2 regions of the Microbispora sp. GKU 823 genome follow, and region 1 is predicted to be linked to the other one. Evidence: predicted binding sites of a transcription regulator. Region 1 holds the regulator's gene; the other holds the start of a gene.
The links. Region 1 encodes LexA, which represses DNA repair genes until DNA is damaged. Its sites were predicted from a motif close to TCGAACANNTGTTCGA; they were not measured.
Positions count from the first base shown of each region.

Region 2: the regulator LexA is predicted to act here: its motif matches at 5,397-5,412, upstream of B1L11_RS12765 (DUF6504 family protein).

Region 1 covers NZ_MWJN01000116.1:15,669-23,020, forward strand. The annotation lists gene B1L11_RS37895 (vitamin B12-dependent ribonucleotide reductase) at 1-2,677, opposite strand, end outside; gene nrdR (transcriptional regulator NrdR) at 2,811-3,281, opposite strand; gene lexA (transcriptional repressor LexA) at 3,713-4,429, shown strand; gene B1L11_RS52985 (cellulase family glycosylhydrolase) at 4,517-6,172, opposite strand; gene B1L11_RS37915 (S41 family peptidase) at 6,365-7,352, opposite strand, start outside.
Region 2 covers NZ_MWJN01000019.1:28,668-36,019, forward strand. The annotation lists gene B1L11_RS12755 (GDSL-type esterase/lipase family protein) at 1-1,345, shown strand, start outside; gene dnaE (DNA polymerase III subunit alpha) at 1,425-4,001, opposite strand; gene B1L11_RS50575 (PHP domain-containing protein) at 4,494-4,976, opposite strand; gene B1L11_RS12765 (DUF6504 family protein) at 5,056-5,322, opposite strand; gene B1L11_RS12770 (hypothetical protein) at 5,484-6,713, opposite strand; gene B1L11_RS12775 (glycosyltransferase family 4 protein) at 6,906-7,352, shown strand, end outside.

The DNA.
Region 1 (7,352 bases):
GCGCCTGCCCGCTCTCGATGGGCGCCGACTGCGCCAGGGCCGCGGTGTCCACGTCCTGGAGCGCGGCCGGGTCCTCGCCGCGCTGCTGCGCGGCCCGCTCCGAGGCGGAGAAGATGCCCAGCGCGGCCCGGTCCTCGTACGGCAGGTAGTCGAGCGCGAGCCGCCGGAAAATGTAGTCCATCACGGACTGCGCCATCCGGACGTCGGGGTCGTCGGTCATGCCCGCCGGCTCGAACCGCATGTTGACGAACTTCTGCACGTACGTGTCGAGCGGCACGCCGTACTGGAGGCCGATCGAGATCGCCACGGAGAAGGCGTCCATCACGCCCGCGAGCGTGCTGCCCTGCTTGGACATCTTGAGGAAGACCTCGCCCAGGCCGTCGTCGGGGTAGGACGAGGCGGTCATGTAGCCCTTGGCGCCGCCCACCGTGAAGCGGGTGGTGGTGCTCGGCCGCTGGTTCGGCATCCGCCGCCGGGTCGGCCGCGCGACCTCCACGACCTGGACGATCGGCTCCTTCTCCGCGGCCTCCTCGGAGACCTCCTCGGAGGTCTTCTTCGCGACCGACAGCGGCTGTCCGACCTTGCAGTTGTCGCGGTAGACGGCCAGGGCCTTGAGGCCGAGCTTCCAGCCCTCCAGGTAGACCTGCTCGATGTCGTCCACCGTGGCCGACTCGGGCAGGTTCACGGTCTTGGAGATCGCGCCGGACAGGAACGGCTGGACGGCCGCCATCATCCGGACGTGGCCCATCGGGGCGATGGCACGCTCGCCCATCGCGCAGTCGAACACCTCGTAGTGCTCCGGCCGCAGGCCCGGGGCGTCCACGACGTGGCCGTGCTCGGCGATGTACTCGACGATGGCCTCGACCTGCTCCTCCAGGTAGCCGAGCCGGCGCAGCGCCCGCGGGATCGTCTGGTTGACGATCTGCATCGACCCGCCGCCGACGAGCTTCTTGAACTTCACCAGCGCCAGGTCGGGCTCGATGCCGGTGGTGTCGCAGTCCATCATCAGGCCGATGGTGCCGGTCGGGGCGAGCAGCGACGCCTGGGCGTTGCGGTAGCCGTTCTTCTCGCCGAGCCTGAGGCACTCCTGCCACTGCCGGGTGGCCTCGGCGTGCAGGGCCTTGTCCATGTCGTCGAGCGTGCGCAGGTCGTCGTTGGCCGCGGCGTGCTTGCGCATGACCCGCTTGTGCGGCTCGGCGTTGCGCTGGTAGCCGTCGTACGGGCCGACGATCCCGGCGAGCTCGGCCGAGCGGCGGTAGGACACGGCGGTCATCAGCGAGGTGATCCCGGCCGCGATGGCCCGGCCGCCGTCGGAGTCGTACGCGTGGCCGGTCGCCATCAGCAGCGCGCCCAGGTTGGCGTAGCCGATGCCGAGCTGACGGTACGCCCGGGTGGTCTCGGCGATCTTCTGCGTCGGGAAGTCGGCGAAGGTGATCGAGATGTCCATCGCGGTGATGATCAGCTCGGTGACCTTCACGAAGGTCGCGACGTCGAAGCTGTCGTCGTCACGCAGGAACTTCAGCAGGTTGATCGACGCGAGGTTGCACGAGGAGTTGTCCAGGTGGACGTACTCCGAGCAGGGGTTGCTGGCCGTGATGCGCCCGGTCTCCGGGCAGGTGTGCCAGTCGTTGATCGTGTCGTCGTACTGCACGCCGGGGTCGGCGCACTCCCAGGCGGCCTGGGCCATCTTGCGGAACAGCGACCGGGCCTCGACCTCCTCGATGACCTCGCCGGTCAGCCGGGCCCGCAGGCCGAACTTCCCGCCGGCCTCGACCGCGCGCATGAACTCGTCGGAGACCCGCACCGAGTTGTTGGCGTTCTGGTACTGGACGGACACGATGTCCTTGCCGCCGAGGTCCATGTCGAACCCGGCGTCGCGCAGCGCGCGGATCTTGTCCTCCTCGCGCGCCTTGGTCTCGATGAACTCCTCGATGTCGGGGTGGTCCACGTCGAGGACGACCATCTTGGCCGCCCTGCGGGTGGCGCCGCCCGACTTGATGGTGCCGGCGGAGGCGTCGGCGCCGCGCATGAAGGAGACCGGGCCGCTGGCCGTGCCACCGCTGGACAGCAGTTCCTTGGACGAGCGGATGCGGGAGAGGTTGACCCCAGAGCCGGAGCCGCCCTTGAAGATCACGCCCTCTTCCTTGTACCAGTCGAGGATCGACTCCATGGTGTCGTCCACGGCCAGGATGAAGCAGGCGCTCACCTGCTGGGGCGAGCGGGTGCCGACGTTGAACCACACCGGGGAGTTGAAGCTGAAGATCTGGTGGATCAGCGCGTGCTTGAGCTCGTGGTCGAAGATCTCCGCGTCCTCCTCGGAGGCGAAGTAGCCGTTCTCGAGGCCGGTCCTGGTGTAGACGCCCACGACCCGGTCGACGAGCTGCTTGAGGCTCGACTCGCGCTGCGGGGTGCCCACCGCCCCGCGGAAGTACTTGGTGGTGACGATGTTGGCCGCGTTGACCGACCAGAAGTCCGGGAACTCCACGCCGTGCTGCTCGAAGTTGACCGAGCCGTCCCGCCAGTTCGTCATCACGACGTCGCGCCGCTCCCAGCGGACCTCGTCGTACGGGTGGACACCCGGGGTGGTGAAGACGCGCTTCATCTTCAGGCCCTTGCGCGGGCGCTTGCCGGCCCGGCCCCCCGTGCCCGATACGGTGCCGCTCACGGTCTCCGTCATGACTTCCCCCTCCCAGGGCCCGGTGGAGCCCCTCTTTCGGACCACGCTCGTTACAACCTCATCGTCGCGCCGCGGCCACCGCACCCGGCGCCGTGCCGCCGCCTCCGCCCCGTCCCGGTCTCCCGGGAGGCGCTCACTCCTCGATCGGCTCCCGGTCGCCTCTGGCCGCCCTGAGCTGCTCGATCTCCGCCTCGAAGTCGGCCAGCGTCTCGAATCCCCGGTAGACCGACGCGAAGCGCAGGTAGGCCACCTCGTCGAGGTCGCGGAGCGGGCCCAGGATGGCCAGGCCCACCTCGTGGGAGGCGATCTCGGCCGCGCCGGTGCCCCGGATGCTCTCCTCGACGCGCTGCCCGAGCTGGGCGAGGGAGTCCTCGCTGACCGGACGCCCCTGGCAGGCCCGCCGCACGCCGGCGATGACCTTCTCCCGGGAGAACGGCTCGGTGACTCCGCTGCGCTTGCTCACCATCAGCAGCACGGTCTCCTGCGTGGTGAACCTGCGCCCGCACTCGGGGCAGGTGCGCCGGCGGCGGATCGCCGCCCCGTCCTCGGCAGCACGGCTGTCCACGACCCGGGTGTCCGGATGGCGACAGAACGGACAGTGCACTTCATCGCCTCCCTGAACGCACATCCGGAACACAAGGTGTGGTGAACTTACACCGCTGTGACTACTAGATGTTGTGGTCCAACCGTAGGAGTGCCCGACCTTGAACGCAAGTCGAACCGGCCACGGGAGGGGAAGTGCCTGCTCGGCGCGCGTGTCGCGCCTCCAGTCACGGGCGCATCACCTGCCCCACGGGTCGCGGAATACGCCCTTTACGAGCCTTTTCCGGCCGATTTCCGTACGGCTTCTGACCTGGGCGTACAGCACACAGAGAAGATCGGGGAAATCGAACACGGGATCGATCGAACTCCCGTACGATGAGGTGGACGGCGAGATCGGCGATTTCGCTGGATATCGAACAATTGTTTGACGGTGATCTTGAATCGCGGTACGGTCGCTCTGTGCGACATGAGGAACACGGATTGAGAGGTGGCATCGTGAGTGACCGAAGTGAGCAAGCGGATGGCGTCAGCGACCTCGCGGTTCGCAGGCGCGACTCGCTTGGCCTCACCCCCAGGCAGCGGAAGATCCTCGAGGTGATCCGCGACTCGGTCCAGCAGCGCGGCTATCCGCCGTCCATGCGGGAGATCGGGGAAGCGGTCCAGCTGACCAGCACCTCCAGCGTGTCGCACCAGCTCACGGCGCTCCAGCGTAAGGGCTACCTTCGGCGTGACCCGCATCGGCCCCGGGCCCTGGAGGTCCGGCTGCCGGGCGAGCCGGTGCTGTGGGTGGACCCCGACGCCACCTCCGAGGAGGAGTCCGGGTTCAACCGGCCCACCGCGGCCTACGTGCCGCTGGTCGGCCGCATCGCCGCCGGTGGTCCCATCCTCGCCGAGCAGAGCATCGAGGACGTGTTCGCGCTGCCCAAGCAGCTCGTGGGCGAGGGCACGCTGTTCCTGCTCCAGGTCTCCGGCGACTCGATGATCGAGGCCGCCATCGCCGACGGCGACTGGGTCGTGGTGCGGCAGCAGCCGGTCGCCGACAACGGCGACATCGTGGCCGCCATGATCGACGGCGAAGCCACCGTGAAGACGTTCAAGCGCAAGGACGGGCACGTGTGGCTGGTGCCGCACAACCCCAACTACGAGCCGATCCCCGGTGACGAGGCCACCGTGCTCGGCAAGGTGACGGCCGTCCTGCGCAAGCTGTAACCGTCCGCCGGTTCCGGACGCCGCACAGGGACAAGCCCGGCGCTCTCGTGAGCGCCGGGCTTGTGCTCTGCCGTGTTCGGTTCGCCGTCAGGAGGCGGTGCAGCTCACCGGCGACGGAACGCCGTTGGTGCCCGACCAGCTGCCGTTGAAGCCGAACGTGGTCGAGGCCCCGGCGCCCAGCGCGCCGTTGTAGGCCAGGTTCGTCACCGTGACGTTGGACCCGCTCGCGCTGAGCGTGCCGCTCCAGAGCTGGCTGATGCTCTGGCCGTTCGGGAAGGCCCACTTCACGGTCCAGCCCGAGATGGCGGACGACCCCGCCTTGACCGTGACCTCGCCCTGGAATCCGCCGGGATACTGGTTGACGACCTTGTACGTGGCGGTGCACGTCTTCCCACCGGGCGACGAAGGAGACGCGGACGGCGACGCGGAGGGAGACGCCGACGGCGAGACCGACGGCGAGACCGACGGAGACGCCGACGGGGACACGCTCGGCGAGGCCGAGGGCGACACCGGCGGCGTCGGGTTGCCGCCCGTGGGCGGGATCAGATAGGGCGAGATGATGCTCTGCTTGGCCTGGTCGACCGTCGCCCAGTCGTCCTTCAGGATGCCGCCCGTGTCACCCGAGTTGGGGTTCCACGACCAGTAGGTGAACGACATGCCGTTCACCCCGCTGCCCATGTACTTCATGAGCTCCTGGAGCCAGATCTTGTCGATGTTGCTGGCCAGCGTGGTGCCGAACTCGCCCACCATGATCGGCGCGATGTTCTGCTTGTACAGGTAGCCCCAGTACTTGTCCCAGATGGCCGGCATGTTGGCCGGGTACGACGGGTCGTCGAACCACGCCTGGTGGTAGACCGACGTGGCGTACTCGTGGGGCGAGTAGACGAGCCGGTTGGCCACGTTCAGCCGCACCGGGTACTGCCCGGCCTTGGTGAGGTTGCCGCCCCACCAGCCGCAGTCCTCGTCGTTGCTGGTGTCGTTGTCCCAGACGTTGGACAGGCCGCCGCTCGGGCAGCTCACGCCCTCCACGAAGATCAGCCAGTTGGGCTGCACGGACAGGATGGCGTTGCCCGCGCGCTCGGCCGCCAGGCGCCAGTCGCGCGACTCGTCGCCGCAGCCCCAGCAGGAGCCGGTCGCGTTCGGGTTGGTGCCGTCGGCGTGCGGCTCGTTGTGCAGGTCGGCCCCGATGACGGTGGTGTTGCCCGCGTAGTGCTGGGCCAGCGACTTCCAGTCGCTGATCCAGGTGGACTCGGGGACGCCCGAGGTGTACCACAACGCCGTCTGGCCCGCGCTGGTCGGCCGGTGCCGGTCGAGGATGATCCGCATGCCCTTCTGGCCCGCGTAGTCCACGACCTTGTCGAGGATCTGCAGCGGGGACAGGCCGATCAGGTCGGGGTTGGAGTAGGTGTTGACGCTCGTCGCCTGCGCGCCCGGCTTCAGCGCGTCGTCGGAGAACGGCACCCGGATCGTGTTGTAGCCCAGGTTCGCCATGAGGTCGAGCTGGCTCTTCCACGGGTTGTTCGCCCACAACCCGTGGAAGGTCTTGTTGTCGGTCTCCATGCCGAACCAGTTGATGCCGGTCAGCCGGACCGTGGCGCCGGTGCTGTCGACGATCTTGTTCCCGCTGGTGTGCAGGTAGCCGGTGCCCGTACCGGCGGCGTTCGCCGGCGAACCGGTGACGACGAGAACGGTCGCCGCCATCGCGGCGACGGTCGCCAGCCCGCCGAGAATTCGTCTGTACAAGACGTGCCTCCCACGCGGGGCGCACGCCGACGGCGAGCCATACGGTCAGGCGCGCACCCCAGACCACCGCCGGAGCGGTGGTGGTCGCGGCATGCCCTGACCGCACGCCTACATCGATATGACTAGTTTGTGGCTCGGGCGTAATTTTGTCCGTACGGCTGCCCGATCGTCAACGTCATCGGCAGCGGGGGATCACGGCAGCGGCGGCAACTCCGGCGGGGTGGCCGGCCGCCTGTCCTCCAGTGCCGCCAGGGCCAGCTCCACCGCCCGCGCCAGCTGCGGATCCCGCCCGGCGACCAGGTCCTGCGGCGTCACGACGACCTCGACGTCCGGGTCGACGCCGTGGTTCTCGACGCCCCACCCCTCGCCCTCCAGCCAGAACGAGTATCGCGGCTGCGTGACGACGGTCCCGTCCACGAGCGCGTACCGCGAGTCGATGCCGATCACGCCGCCCCAGGTCCGCGTGCCCACGAGCGGCCCGATGCCGCGGTTCTTGATCCCGGCGCTGACGATGTCCCCGTCCGACCCGGCGAACTCGTCGGTGACGGCCACGATGGGCCCGCGTGGCGAGTCCTCCGGGTATCGCGCCGGCTCGTACCCCCGGGCCAGCGACCACCCGGTGACCCGCCGCTGCAGCTTCTCCAGCACCAGCTCGGAGACATGCCCGCCGCCGTTGTCGCGGATGTCCACGACGAGCCCGTCGAAGCCCATCTCGGTACGCAGATCCCGGTGGAACTGCGCCCACCCGGTGGACATCATGTCCGGCACGTGCAGGTAGCCGAGCCGCCCGCCCGACGCCTCACGCACGAACGCCCGCCGCCCGGCCACCCAGTCGTGGTACCGCAGCCGCGTCTCGTCGGCGACGGGCGTGACGACGACCCGGCGGGGCTCGCCGCCGGAATCGGGCCGGACGGTCAGCTCCACGGGCCGCTCCGCCGTGCCGGACAGCAGCGCCAGCGGCCCGCGGACCGGATCCACCGGACGCCCGCTCACGGCGACGATCGCGTCGCCCTCGCGGACGGCGACGCCGGGCGCGAGCAGCGGCGAGCGGGCCTCGTGGTCGGAGGACTCCCCGGGCAGGATACGGCTGATCCGCCACACCCCGTTCTCGTCCCGGGCGAGGTCGGCGCCGAGCAGGCCCTGGCGGCGCCGGGGATCGTAGCCGTAGCCGGTCGGCCGC
Region 2 (7,352 bases), on a different contig from region 1:
GGCCGGGGTTTCCTCGAACCTTCAGCGGAATCTGCGGATCATGGCGCTGGGCGACTCGATCACGTACGGCGCGGGCAGTTCGAACGGAGGCGGTTACCGGCCGGCTCTCAGCACCATGTTGAGAGAAGACGGGGCCACCGTCACGTTCGTCGGCTCACAGCACTCGGGCCCGGCGCCCGACGCCCACGAGGGGCACTCCGGCTGGACGATCTCCCAGATCGCCGGCATCACGGACTCGGCGATGGCCACGTATCGGCCCAACGTAGTGCTGCTGCACATCGGCACCAACGACATGAACAACAACGACAACCCGGACGGCGCGCCGGCCAGGCTCGGCGGCCTCATCGACCAGATCTTCCGGGCCGACCCCAATGTGACCCTCCTGGTCTCGACCATCGTCCCGTCCAACTGGGGGCCGACCCAGGAGCGGATCCTGCGGTTCAACAAGGCGATCCGGTCGGAGATAGGGGCGCGGTGGGTCGCCGGCAAGCACGTCTACATGGTCAATATGAACCCGGTGACGCTCACCGATCTGGCCGACCTCCTGCACCCCAACGACTCCGGCTATCTGAAGATGGCGGCATTGTTCTACCGCGGCCTGGTGGACGTGGGGCGGGCCGGATGGATAGCGGCATCCGACGGCGGGACCCCGGCCGGCGGCCCCGTCAGGGGCTGGTTTCCCCAGAACACGATCGCGTCCGGGACCTTCGGCGGAGCCACCGGCAGAGTCGTCTACGCCGACATCGACGGTGACCATAAGGCCGACTACCTCCAGGTCAACTCCAACGGCTCCGTCCAGGCCTGGCTGAACGGCGGCCCCAACCCCAAGGAGCCCACTGGCAGCGACTGGTACTGGTGGCCGCAGGGCACCATCGCCGGCGGCGTCGGCGCACCAGGCGGCAACATCCGCTTCACCGACCTCAACGGCGACGGCAAGGCCGACTACGTGAAAGTCAATGACGACAGCTCGGTGCAGGCCTGGCTGAACGGCGGCCCCAACCCCAAGGAGCCCACTGGCAGCGACTGGCTCTGGTGGCCGCAAGGCACCATCGCCAGTGGCGTCGGCGCACCCGGCAGCCGTATCCGCTTCGCCCCGCTCTTCGGGACCCGGTCCGCCGACTACATCCTCATGGGCGACGACAGCTCCGTTCAGGTCTGGCAGAACGGCGGCCCGAAGCCCAGCGGCGGCGACTGGTACTGGTTCCCCGGCGGGCAGATCGCCAGCGGTGTCGGCGTCGACGGCACCCGGATCCAGTTCGCCGACCTCAACGCCGACGGCCGGGCCGACTACCTCGACGTCGACCCCCAGACCGGCTCCACCCGGGCCTGGATCAACTTCGGCTGAACACACGGCGGGACCGGACAGCGCTGTCCGTCCCGCACCCGGAAGCGCCGGGAAGACAACACCGGCAGGGCGGGGAGGATCAGCGGCCGGGCGGCGGCCCCGAGCTGCCGGAGCTGGCGTGCCAGAGCCGCCGCTGGGGCGCGGCCGGATGGCCGAGGAACCGCCCCTCGCGTACGGCCGGCGGGGCGCCGTTGTCGGAGTAGGGCGACACCCGGAAGCCGTTGCCGTACTCGATGGCCCGTCCGCCCACCCCGGCGCCGGGCGCGGGCACCTCGCTGATCACCGCGCGTACGGCGTCGAGCCCCTGGGTGCGCCACACGTGGTCGAGATCGGCGAGGTTCCAGCAGTGGACGGCGCGCAGCGAGACCGCCCTGCCCCCGGTGCGCCGCACCACTCCCCTGGCGGCCAGCAGCCACGACCCGAACACGGTCGCGGCCGTGTGCGCCTGCACCGACTCGAAGAACGTCAGGTCGATCGGTCCGGTGGAGTCGTCCAGGGTGGTGAAGATGACCCGCTGCCCCGACCGCACGGCGGGCGTCTGGGTGGCGACCTTCACCCCCGCGACCAGGATCTCCGCGCCGTTGCGCTGCCGGACCAGGTCCCTGGCCCGGGTCACGCCCAGCGCGTCGAGCAGGTCGCGGTAGAAGTCCATGACGTGGCGGCTCACGTCCATGCCGAGGATCTCCAGCTCGGCCTCGACGGCCTCGGCCTCGGTCATCTCCGGCAGTTCGCCGGGCGTGACCCGATCGGTGAACCCCATCGGGAGCTGTCCCGCCGCGCCCACGGGAGAGCCGCGGTCGAGCGCGCCGACCTGGGCGATCAGGTCGCGCCTGGTGAGCCGTCCGGGCCGCCAGCGCGGCTCCCCCGGCCGCAGGCCGTGCAGCGCGTCGAACCCGCCGACCTCCACGATCCGCTCCGCGACCGGCCGTGAGGGCCGGGCCCGCTCCCAGAAGTCGGCCAGCGAGGTGTAGGGCCGGCCCGCGACCATGCGGTCCACCTCGGCCTCGCTCACCCCCCGGACGGCCGAGAACGGCACCCGCAGGCCGTACCCGCGTCCGAGCTCCCCGGGGCCGTCCTCCGCCGGACCCGTACGCTCGACCAGCCAGGTCTTCCCCGAGTGGTTGACGTCGAGGGGCAGGACGTCCACCCCGCACTGGCGGGCCTCGTCGAGGATGACCCGGCTCGGGTACATGCCGGGGTCGTGGGTGAGCACGCCCGCGAGGAACGCGGCCGTGTGGTGCCGCTTCAGCCAGGCCGACTGGTAGGTGGGCAGCGCGAACGCCGCCGCGTGCGCCTTGCAGAACCCGAACCCGCCGAACGCGTCGAGCACCTTCCACGCCCGCTCGACGACGTCGGGAGCGTAGCCGTTCTCCCTGGCGAGCGGCACGAACCAGGCGCGTACGGCCTCGCGGCCCTCCGGCGTCCCGAGGGCGCGGCGGACCCGGTCGGCCTCCGACAGCCCCGACCCGGTCATGATGTCGATGACCTTCATGACCTGCTCGTGGAAGACGACCACCCCGTTGGTCTCCCTGAGCACGTCGCGCAGCGACTCGTGCGGGTAACGCGCCTCGCGGAAGCCGTGCCTGGTCTCCAGGTAGGGCGTGACCATATCGGAGTTGACCGGTCCCGGGCGGAACAGCGAGATGTCCACGATCAGGTCGTGCATCGTGCGCGGCTCCATCTTGGCGACCAGTTCGCGCTGCCCCGGCGACTCGATCTGGAAGCAGCCGATCGTGCGGCTGAGGCGGATCATGTCGTAGGTGTCCCGGTCGTCGCGCGGGACGGCGTCCAGGTCGATCCGCCGTCCCTCGACCCGCTCGACCTCCTGGAGCGCGTAGGCGAGCGCCGACTGCATGCGCACGCCGAGCACGTCGAGCTTGAGCAGGCCCGCCTCCTCGACGTCGTCCTTGTCGAACTGCGACATCGGGAAATCCAGCAGGCTGCGCTCGACCGGCGTGCGGTCGCGCAGCGTGGAGTTGCCGATCAGAACGCCGCAGGGGTGCAGCGCGATGTGCCGGGGCAGCCCGTCGAGTCGCTCCGCCAGACGGAACACCGTCTCCAGCGACCGGTCGTTCAGCCCGCTGTCGCGCAGTTCGGGCAGGTCGGACAGCGCGGCCCTGATCTGCCTGGCCCGCACCTGCGGGAACGCCTTGGCGATGACGTCGATCTCGTGCGGCGGCAGGCCCATGGCGGCGCCGACGTCCCTGATCGCGCTGCGGGCGCGGTAGGTCTCCATCATCGACACGCAGGCCACCCGGTCCTCGCCGTACCGGTCGAGGATCGCGCGGTAGCAGTCGAGGCGGCGGGCCGACTCCACGTCGATGTCGATGTCGGGCAGGCCCTTGCGGCCCTCCGACAGGAAGCGCTCCATCAGCAGGCCGTGTTCGAGCGGGTTCACCTCGCCGATGCCGATCAGGTAGTTGACCAGGCTGCCCGCCCCCGAGCCGCGGATCGCGCACCGCACGCCCATCGCCCGGATCATGTCCGTGATGCCGGCGACGGACGTGAAGTAGCCCGACAGCCGCTTCTTCTCGATCACATGGAGTTCGGCGGCGAGCCGGTCGCGGGCCTCGGCCGAGCGCTCCAGGCCCCGCCGCTCCAGTCCCTCCTCGCAGCGGCGCCGCAGCAGGGGCAGCGGGTCCTCCGCCGACCTCAGGCAGGTGGAGCCGGGGCCGCTCGGGTTCGAGCAGGGGCACGATCTCGACGGGGTCGAGCACGCACCTGTCGGCCACGCGGCGCGTCTCGGCCAGCAGCCGCGCCGCCCGGCCGGTGTCGCCGCCGCAGATCCGCGCGGCCACCCGCGCCATCTCGGCGCCGTCCTTCAGGTACGCGTGGGCCGTGGGGTCGTCGAGATGCCGCCCGTCGAGGGGCACCAGCTTGCGCGCCGCGTCGAGCACGTTGCCGACCTGGTGGTCGGCGGCGTCCAGGTAGCGGACCGCGTTGGTCAGCACGACAGGCACGCCCATCGAGTCGGCCAGTCCGATCATGCGGGCGGCGGTGTTCGCGTCGCGGTAGCCGTACAGGTCGGACACCTCGACGACCAGGTCGGGGACCACCGCGCGCCAGGCGGCCAGCAGGGCCCTGGCCTGGTCGTCGCGCCGCTCGGCCACCGCGCGGCCGACGCCCGAGCGGGGCCCGAGCAGCACGGTCAGCCGCGGCCCGCCGTCCGGGCCGGTCGCGTGCTCGGCCACCATCCCCGGCGTGACGTACGGCTCGCCGCGCTCCCCCGCTTGGTGGGCGGCCGTGACCAGGCGGCACAGCGACGCCCAGCCGCCGGTGCGCGCGAGCACGACGACCCCGCGCCGGCTCGCCCCGCCGTCCCCCCGGGCCGTGCCCCGTGTCCGCTATGGCGGCCCCGCGGCGGGCGGGTGGACGGCAGGCCGCCCCCGAACAGGTCGTCCGACGAAGAACCCTTGTCGAGGGCGAGGTCCACGCCGACGACCGGGCGGACGCCCCGCTCGTGGCAGGCGATGACGTGCTTGATCGCGCCGTAGAGGCCGTCGCGGTCGGTCAGCGCCAGCGTGTCCATGCCGTGCTCGGCGGCCCGCCGGACGAGGGCGGCCGGGAACGCGGTGCCGTACCGCAGTGAGAAGGCGGACGCCACGTGCAGGTGGGCGAAGGCGTGCGTCACGGGCGCACCCCCGTCCGTCCCCCGGTCCGTCCTCCAGCGGCCCGTCCCCCGATCGTCGTGGGTGGCTGGAGCGTTCCCATCAGTCCCAGGCCCTCAGCAGGAGCCAGCCGCCGCTGGCGGTGTCGAAGCGCAGTTCATAGGTCCCGACCTCCTTGCCGGCCGCGGCGCCCAGCCGCCAGAAGCGCCGCTCGCCGGGATCGGCGTCCGAGGTCTTCCACCATTCCCTCGCGACCACCCAGTGGTCCTGGATCTCGCGGACGGTGTAGAGCCGGTCACGCCAGACGAACTGCGCAGGGTGCCCGTCCCGGACCCACACCTCGATCGGATCGCCGTAAAGTCTGCTCAAGACTCCTTCTCCCTGTGGCTTCGTGGCCACCCGGGGGAAGACGGGCGGATGATTCGGGCAGAATCGCCGCTACTTCGAACATACGTTCCCAGGAGATCCAACGCAAGTCGGCGCGGCCCGTTCCCGGGAACGAAAGCCCTGGAAGCGCGCCCGCCGGCGGATCACTCGCCGAGCCAGATCCCGCCGCCCCGGTAGGGCGGCCCCTCTTGTTCGGTGGTGTCCGCCACCGCCGCCCAGACGCGCGCCGCCCCCGGCTCCCTGGCAACGGCCGCCACCCGGGTGTGCCCGAGCGGGCCCGCCGGAAACGTCCCGTACGTCCACCGGCCGCCCGACAGGTGGCCGACCGCCGTGTTCCACTCGTTCTTCGAGTAGAACAGCCAGAACCCGCCCCGGCCGTCGGCCTCCAGCCCCACGTGGGGATCGAGCTCCGGCTCGGCCGGCAGGCTGTAACTCCACCGTCCGTTCTCACGCAGCAGGAACAGCGTGCGGCCGCAGTAGGTCACGTCCTCCTCCTGGGTGCCGCAGACCCACGCGACCCAGCCGACGGCCGCCACCCTGCCCGACTCGTCCACCGCGAGGTCCACGAGCTCGGAGAGCTGGCCGCGGTGCAGCGCGGGGACCGCGGGGAGCGGGACCGCGCTCCAGGACCAGCCGTTCCACCGGGCGAGGGCGGCCCGGCCGCGGCTGGAACCGGCCGCCCAGACCGCGCCACCGGGCAGGCCGTCCACGTCCTTGGCGACCAACGGCGGCCGTGCCGTGCGCCAGGCCGTGCCGTCCCAGTGCCGCAGATCCGCCCGGGAGCTCCAGGGCTCCTCGGCTCCCCCGGCTCCGTCCAGGAAGTTGGCGTTCACGACCGCCCACACGTCGCCGGGTGCCGCCGCGTGCACCTGCTTCAGGTCCGGGCCCGGGCCGGGCGCCGTGGTCCACCTCCGCCCGTTCCAGCGCGCGGCGGCCTCCTCCCCGAACAGCCACACGTCGCGGTCGGAGGAGGCGGCCACGGCGCGCGGCTCCATCGGCGGGATCGGGACCTCGCGCCACCGCTCGCCGTCCCCGCGCAGCAGCAGCGGTGACCTCGTCTCCGGCCCGCACGGCTCCCGCACGCGGGTGCCGGCCGCCCACACGGTTCCCTCGCGGGTCACGGCGAGGCCCGCGAGGCGGTCACGGTAGTCGTAGTAGGCGACGCGCCACCCGCCGCCCCGATCAGGGCTCGGCTCCGGCATGGGCGAGCCGGTCAGGCAGGAGGGCGAAGGCCGCTCCCGCGCGGCGGCCGAGGCGGCCGCGGCGTCGGTCTCGTTCCACGTCTCGAGATCCCGGGGCGTGGTCGACGCGCACGCCGCCGGCAGGACCATCGCGGCCAGCGCCGCCGCCACCCGCAGAATCCGCGTCCGCATAACCATAAGACGCGGCGGTCCGGCATCCGGTTCTGCCGGAACAGGAGGGGCCTGTTTGGCACTCGGGACAGGAGAGTGCTAACAGTATTGACGTCGCCGGCGCGGGCGCTCGGACCGAGCACTACGACGCGTACGCGGCGGCGGTGATCTCTACGCCGAAGACCGTGGACGCGCATCGGAGGTGTACTCGTCATGCGTTCAGTGAGCGACCTTCACCCCGCCCGTTTCCGCTCCGGCGGCCTGCGGATCGCCATGGTCGCCCCGCCCTGGTACGAACTGCCGCCCCGGGCGTACGGCGGCATCGAGGCCATGGTGTCCGACCTGACCACCGCCCTCGTGCGCCGTGGTCACACGGTGACGCTGATCGGCGCGGGACGCGCCGACACTCCGGCGGACTACGTCGCCACCTATCCGGAGGCCCCCTCGTCGCGCATCGGAGAGCCGCTGCCCGAGGTGGTGCACGCGGCGGCGGCCGCGGCCACGCTGGCCTCACTCGACGTCGACATCGTCCACGACCACTCCCTGGCGGGCCCGCTCACCGCGGCCTCCCGTACGACCCCGACGCTGGTGACCGTGCACGGCAGGATCGACGGCGACCTCGGCGAGTTCTACCGCCGGCTGGGCGGCGCCGTCTCGCTG